Regions from separate parts of the Streptomyces sp. L2 genome, predicted to be linked through region 1. Evidence: riboswitches for the same ligand, from Rfam matches in the RefSeq annotation. Region 1 holds a riboswitch; each other region holds the start of a gene.
The links. Region 1 has a riboswitch for cobalamin ahead of DBP14_RS27740 (cobalamin biosynthesis protein). Riboswitches for the same ligand answer to the same signal wherever they lie in the genome.
Positions count from the first base shown of each region.

Region 1 (2,252 bases):
TCGGCCGCAAGGGCGGTGTGGTCCGCTGGTCCACGGCGACCCGCATGGTCGTCGCCTGGGTGCTGACCCTGCCGGCCGCCGCCCTGGTCGGGGCGCTCGCCGAATCCGTGACGGATCTCGGGGACTGGGGCACCGGGGCCGTCGCCGTGTTCCTGGTCGCCTCCAGCGCCGCGATCTGGAAGCGGTCCCGCCGCGAGGTCGTCGACAGCTCCAACGTCAACGACGTCGACGCCGACGCCGCCGAGGAGCCGGCCGGCGTGGTGACCACCGCCATCGCCATGGTGACCCCGCCCCCGGTGGGCCCGGTCCCCGCCGGCCTGACGGCCACCATCCCGGCCCCCGTCGAGACCTCCGCACCGGCCGCCGCCCCCGCGGTGCCGCCGGCCGCCGCGGTCTGACCCCGGTCACTCCGGACAACCAAGGAAACGACATGAAGATCGACTGGGCGGCCATCGGATCCGTCTTCGGCGTCAGCCTCGTGGTCACCGTGGGCCTGGTGACCCTGTTCACCCTCGGCGTCACCGGCCTGGCCCGCCGCGAGCGGGCCGCGGCCGAGGGCAACTCCGCCGCGCTCGCCGTGACCGGCGCCTACGTCTGCTTCGCGGCCTGCGCGGCGGCGGTGGCGTACGGCCTCTACCTGATCGTCGGCAAGTCCTGACCACGTCCTGACCGACCGTCTGGAAGGCTCCACCCCACGGTGCACACCGGGGTGGGGCCTTTCGCATGTCCGAGGAGACACGCCGCCGGTGTGGGGATCGGCACACTCTCCCCCCGCAGGTCAACGGCAAGTTGACGGCCGTTCCGGGGGCGTGGTGGACTGCCCGGGCCATGTACGGCGGCAGCAGAGGAAGCCGGTGTGAATCCGGCGCGGTCCCGCCACTGTCACCGGGGTAGCGATCCCCGGGAGCCAGGAACTCTCACCGCCGGTCTCGTCAACCCAGGGCGCGGACACCCTGAGTGAGGACATACCGCCATGCTCGGCTGCCGAAGGACCCTTCACCGGCGCTTCCCCGTGCCCACGGCCGGCTGAGCCGATGGGTGCCGATCGCACATACGCGTACGGCGCCGCCGCCGGCCTCCTCGGTGACCTGCTCCTCGGCGACCCGCGCCGCGGGCACCCGGTCGCCGTGTTCGGACGGACGGCCGCGGCCGTGGAGAGCGCGTTGTGGCACGACCACCGCGGCTGGGGCGCGCTGCACACCGCCGTGTGCGCCGGAGGCGCCGTCGCCCTCGGGGCGCTCGCCACACGCGCCGTACGCCGCTCCCCCGCCGCCTCCGTGGCCCTGACCGCGGCCGCCACCTGGGCGGTGGTCGGCGGCACGTCACTCGCCCGGGAGGCGCGGACGATCGGCCGCGCCCTGGAGTCCGGTGACGTGGCGGCGGCCCGCGCGCGGCTGCCGCACCTGTGCGGCCGGGACCCGCAGGCCCTGGACGCCGACGGGATCGCGCGGGCGGTGGTCGAGTCGGTCGCCGAGAACACCTCCGACGCGGTCGTGGGCGCCCTGGTGTGGGGTGCGGTCGGCGGAGTGCCGGGCCTGCTCGGCTTCCGGGCCGTCAACACGCTGGACGCGATGGTCGGTCACAAGTCCCCCCGCTTCCGCCGCTACGGCTGGGCCTCCGCCCGCCTCGACGACCTCGCCGGCTGGCCGGGGGCGCGCCTGACCGCCGTACTCGCCACGCTCGCGGGACCCGATCCGCGCGGTGCCGCACGCGCCTGGCGGGCGGACGCGCGCCGGCATCCGAGCCCCAACGCCGGGCCCGTCGAAGCCTCGTTCGCGGGCGCCCTCGGCGTGCGGCTGGGCGGCACCCTCTCCTACGGCGGCCGGGTCGAGCACCGGCCCGTGCTGAACGGCGACGCCGGACGCGCCGTCCGCGTCACCGACGTCGACCGGGCCGTACGGCTCTCCCGCCGGGTCGGCCTCCTCGCGCTCGGCGTCACCGTCGCCGGGCGCCTCCTCCTGAAGGGACGTGGGAAGTGAGCGGGGGTCTCCTCGTCGCCGGCACCACCTCCGACGCCGGCAAGAGCGTCGTGACGGCCGGGATCTGCCGGTGGCTGGTCCGCCAGGGCGTGAAGGTCGCGCCGTTCAAGGGGCAGAACATGTCCCTCAACTCGTTCGTGACCCGCGAGGGAGCGGAGATCGGCCGGGCCCAGGCCATGCAGGCCCAGGCGTGCCGCGTCGAGCCGACCGCGCTGATGAACCCCGTCCTGCTGAAGCCCGGCGGGGAGCGCAGCAGCCAGGTGGTGCTGCTCG
Region 1 is NZ_QBDT01000001.1:6,204,906-6,207,157, reverse strand. It holds gene DBP14_RS27750 (inorganic phosphate transporter) at 1-398, shown strand, start outside; gene DBP14_RS27745 (hypothetical protein) at 431-658, shown strand; cobalamin riboswitch at 796-938, shown strand; gene DBP14_RS27740 (cobalamin biosynthesis protein) at 1,035-1,979, shown strand; gene DBP14_RS27735 (cobyric acid synthase) at 1,976-2,252, shown strand, end outside.

Region 2 (2,252 bases), 2.6 Mb from region 1:
GGGGTAGAAGGGGCTGAGCCAGAGGGCGTCGACGCCGAGGGTGGCGAGGTGGTCGAGGTGGGCGGTGATGCCTTGGAGGTCGCCGAGTCCGTCGCCGTCGGCGTCGGCGAAGCTGCGGGGGTACACCTGGTAGATGACTGCCTGGCGCCACCAGTCGGGGTCGCGGGAGGAGAGGTCTGCCATACCTGGACTCTGTCCACATTGCCCGGAAAGGGAACACGGGGGTGGGGGGCGCGGGGACCAGTGGGCCGGGGTTGTGGTTGTGCGGCGGCGCTGCGGTGGTCCACTCAGGGGGCTCCGCCCCCCGAACCCCCCGACCTCGCCCACCCACCACCCGACTCGCTGGGTCGAGAAGTAGCCATCGAGGCCCGGCTCGGTGGGCGGATGGGGGCCCGGCGGTCGGCTCGGTGGGGCGGAAGGGGAGCTTGGCGGTCGACTCGGTGGGGCGGATGGGGGCCCGGCGGTCGACTCGGAGGGGCGGAAGGGGAACCCGGCGGTCGGCTCGGTGGGGCGGAAGGGGAGCTTGGCGGTCGGCTCGGTGGGGCGGAAGGGGAGCTTGGCGGTCGGCGGCCGGGCGGGGTCAGCAGTGTTGGAGTACCGCTGCCAGTTCCTCGTCGACCAGGCGGTAGCGGACCACGCGGCCCTCCTTTTCGCCTGTTACCGCGCCGGCGGCGCGGAGGAGGCGGAGGGCCTGGGAGACGGCGGGGTCGTTCATGCCCGTGGCGATGGCGAGGTCGGAGACGGCGAGCGGGCCCGTGCGGTGCAGGGCGAGCAGGAGGGCCAGCCGGTTGGGGTCGGCGAGCAGGGAGAAGCGGTCGGCCCAGGTGCGAACGTGACCCGCGTCGCCGATGGCGGCGATCGCCTCGCACACCCGGTGACCGTCGATGGTGCGACGGTCCGCTCGGTCGGCAGGCACGAGATGCATGCCGACATCTTCGCAGGCCGCGATGTGATCTTGAATACCTGCCCAGGTATGCAGCTATGCAGGCACCGGTCCGCACCTCTACCGTAGGCACGCCGTGGTGTTCGGGAAGTCGGTGACGGCCCCTCAGGGGTCCATGCCGACGCGGCCCTCGCCACTGTGATCGGGGAGTTCTCGTCCCGTCCGGCACCCGCCGGGCCACTGGTCGTACGACCGGGAAGGCAGGGACGGCGAACGCGCGACCCGTCAGCCAGGAGACCGGCCACGGCAGCTCACGAAGTGATCCACGAGGTGCTGGAGCGTGAACCGGATGACCCTGCCCGACCCTGCCCGCGGTACGGCCGTGAAGCCCAGTTCGACCGGACCGGACGCCCCCGGGCCGAACACCTTCAAGTGGCGGCGGGAGGACACCTACCGCACGGCGGGGCTGCTGGCCGTCATCGCCGCCCTGCACGTCGTCGCGTTCGGCGTGCTGTTCCTGCTGGTCGCCCCGCAGCACTACCAGGTCGGCCACGAGGTCTTCGGCATCGGCCTCGGCGTCACCGCCTACACCCTCGGCATGCGGCACGCCTTCGACGCCGATCACATCGCCGCGATCGACAACACCACCCGCAAGCTGATGGCCGACGGCAAGCGGCCGGTGTCGGTCGGCTTCTGGTTCGCGCTCGGCCACTCCAGCGTGGTCGTGCTGCTCGCCCTGCTGATCGCGGGCGGCACCTCGCTGGCCGGCAAGGTGACCGACGAGCACTCCACCACCCACCAGGTGCTCGGGTTCCTCGGTACGACGATCTCCGGCGGGTTCCTCTATCTCATCGCCGCGCTCAACCTGATCGCCCTGGTCGGCATCCTGCGCGTGTTCCGGGCGATGCGGGCGGGGACGTACGACGAGAAGGAACTCGAACAGCACCTGGACTCACGGGGGTTCATGAACCGGCTGCTGGGCCGGCTCACCAAGTCCGTGTCCCGGCCCGGCCAGATGTACCCGCTGGGCTTCCTGTTCGGCCTCGGCTTCGACACGGCCACCGAGGTCACGCTCATGGTGATGGCGGGCTCGGGCGCGGCGGCGGGACTGCCGTGGTACGCGGTGCTGTGCCTGCCGCTCCTCTTCGCGGCCGGCATGAGCCTGTTCGACACGCTGGACGGCACGTTCATGAACTTCGCCTACCAGTGGGCGTTCTCCAACCCCGTCCGCAAGGTGTTCTACAACCTCACCATCACCGGCCTGTCCATCGCGGTCGCCTTCTTCATCGGCACGATCGAACTGGTCGGCGTCCTGCACGACAAGTTCGCCCTCAGCGACACCGTCACCACCTGGATCGCGGGCCTGAAC
Region 2 is NZ_QBDT01000001.1:3,652,959-3,655,210, forward strand. It holds gene DBP14_RS15935 (glycoside hydrolase family 13 protein) at 1-183, opposite strand, end outside; gene DBP14_RS15940 (metalloregulator ArsR/SmtB family transcription factor) at 581-925, opposite strand; cobalamin riboswitch at 1,004-1,204, shown strand; gene DBP14_RS15945 (HoxN/HupN/NixA family nickel/cobalt transporter) at 1,233-2,252, shown strand, end outside.
Region 2: linked by a shared signal. The riboswitch ahead of DBP14_RS15945 (HoxN/HupN/NixA family nickel/cobalt transporter) and the one ahead of DBP14_RS27740 (cobalamin biosynthesis protein) in region 1 are both predicted to bind cobalamin.

Region 3 (2,252 bases), 5.1 Mb from region 1:
CCGTACTCCTCGGCGAATCAGGCGAGTTCGACCGGGCCCGCGAGGCCGCCGACCAGGCCCTCGCCGCCCACGCCGAGGCCCCGCGCTACGAGCAGCTCAGCAGCTGCCTGCGGGAACTCGCCCGCCTCCAGGCTCAGCGGGAGGGCGCCGACGGCCTCACCCACGCCCTCGCGTACCTCGCCCACGCAGGCCGGGTCGCCGACGAGGCCCGCGAGGCCGGCTATGAGCCCCGCGGCCGCTCCCTGGACACCGCGCTGGCCTACGAGCACGGTCGGGTCAACGCCTACGCCGGCGCCTACGACGACGCCCTCACCGCCCTGGACAAGGCCCTCACCCTGCTCGGCGAGCCCGGACCGGACGAGGAGCGGGCCGGCGAGTGGGCCGAGTGCGTCCGCCTCGCCGGCGCGGTCGAGGGCGTCTACCTGGAACGCCCGGCCCCCGCCCTCACCCGCCTCGACGCGGCCATCTCCCACCTGACCGCCCTCGGCTACACGGAGGAGACCGAACCGCTGACCTCCCTGGCGGCGCGCCTGCGCGACGAGGAGTGAGGGCGCCGGCCGTCAGACACGGCCGGGCGGAGCCGCTGAACGGGCCGGGCCGGCGGCCAAGTTGGGCGGGCGGAGCCGCCGTACCGGCTGGCCCGGCGGCTAAGTTGGGCGGGCGGGGCGGCTGAATCGGCTGGGCGGGGCCGCTGAACCGGCCGGTCTGAGCCCGCGAGCCGGCCGATCGGAGTCCGCGAGCCGGCCGGGCGCTGAACCAGTCGGCCGGATCCCGTGAACCGGCTGGGCGGGGCCGCTGAACCGGCCGGTCTGAGCCCGCGAGCCGGCCGATCGGAGTCCGCGAGCCGGCCGGGCGCTGAACCAGTCGGCCGGATCCCGTGAACCGGCTGGCCGGCGGCCGCGGACCGGCCGGGCGCAACCGGCGAGCCGGCCGGTCAGAGCCCGCGAGCCGGCCGGCCGCAGTCCGCGAGTCGGCTGGCCGGAGTCCGCGAGCCGGCAGGGCGAGCCGCTGAACCGGCCGGCCGGAGTCCGCGAACCAGCCGGCCGAACCGTCCGGTACACCGTCCGAACCGTCCGGTACACCGGCCGAAGCATCCCGTGCACCGGCCGAACCGACCCGTGCACCGGCCGGATGAGGGGCTCGCTCCCTCCCGATGAGATGATGACCGGTGACAACAGGCGACGGCGGTCCGAGGAAGCCGGTGGGAATCCGGCGCGGTCCCGCCACTGTGACCGGTGAGCGAGTTCCGGCAGGCCACCGCCCCGACCGGGGTGGGAAGGCGGGGCGAGCGGCGACCCGGGAGCCAGGAGACTCACGCGGTCGCCTCCTCGACCGACCCCGGGGCGGATCTCCCCGGGAGGGGAGTGGTGTGCCGTGCCGGAGAAGCCGTGGGAAGAGCCGCCGGGCGGGGCCGCGGTGGTGGATGAACCGGTGCCGTGCCGGGTCGTCGTGTGCCGGGACTGCTGCTGCGGGAGCCCCAAGGTGACCGGGGTGGACCACGCCGCTCAGACCGCGCGGCTGCGGGCGGCGGTGCCGGTGCGCGTCTCCGACTGCCTCGACGTGTGCGACCAGGCCAACGTCATGGTCGTACAGCCTTCCGCGAGGGGCCGGGCCGCCGGCGCGCGGCCGGTCTGGCTCGGTCTCGTCAACGACGCGGACGCGACCGAGGACATCGTCGCCTGGGTGCGGGCCGGCGGCCCGGGCGTGGCACCCCTGCCGGACATCCTCGACCTGTACGCCTTCACCCCGCCGCGCCGCACGGTGAACCCCTGAGGCTCACGCGACTGCCCGCGCGTCCACCAGACCCTGGAAGGAACCGACGAGATCATGCGTGTCATCGTGGCCCGGAACCTGACGGAGGTGTCGTGATGAGCGCCGCCGGGGAACCCGTCCTGCTCCGCACCACCGGCCGGGTCGCCCGCATCACCCTCAACCGGCCCAGGGCCCTCAACGCCCTCGACCACGAGATGGTCCGACGCGTCGACGCGGCGCTGACCGCGTGGGAACACGACCCGGCCGTGGAGGCCGTGGTCGTCACGGGTGCGGGGGAGCGCGGCCTGTGCGCGGGCGGCGACATCCGTGCCGTGCACGACGACGCCCGCGACGGCGACGGCGCCGCCTCGGCGGCGTTCTGGCGCGACGAGTACCGCCTCAACGCCCGCATCGCCCGCTACCCCAAGCCGTACGTGGCCGTCATGGACGGGATCGTGATGGGCGGCGGGGTCGGCATCTCCGCGCACGGCGACGTCCGG
Region 3 is NZ_QBDT01000001.1:1,102,065-1,104,316, reverse strand. It holds gene DBP14_RS04760 (hypothetical protein) at 1-548, shown strand, start outside; cobalamin riboswitch at 1,192-1,314, shown strand; gene DBP14_RS04755 ((2Fe-2S) ferredoxin domain-containing protein) at 1,432-1,773, shown strand; gene DBP14_RS04750 (enoyl-CoA hydratase/isomerase family protein) at 1,869-2,252, shown strand, end outside.
Region 3: linked by a shared signal. The riboswitch ahead of DBP14_RS04755 ((2Fe-2S) ferredoxin domain-containing protein) and the one ahead of DBP14_RS27740 (cobalamin biosynthesis protein) in region 1 are both predicted to bind cobalamin.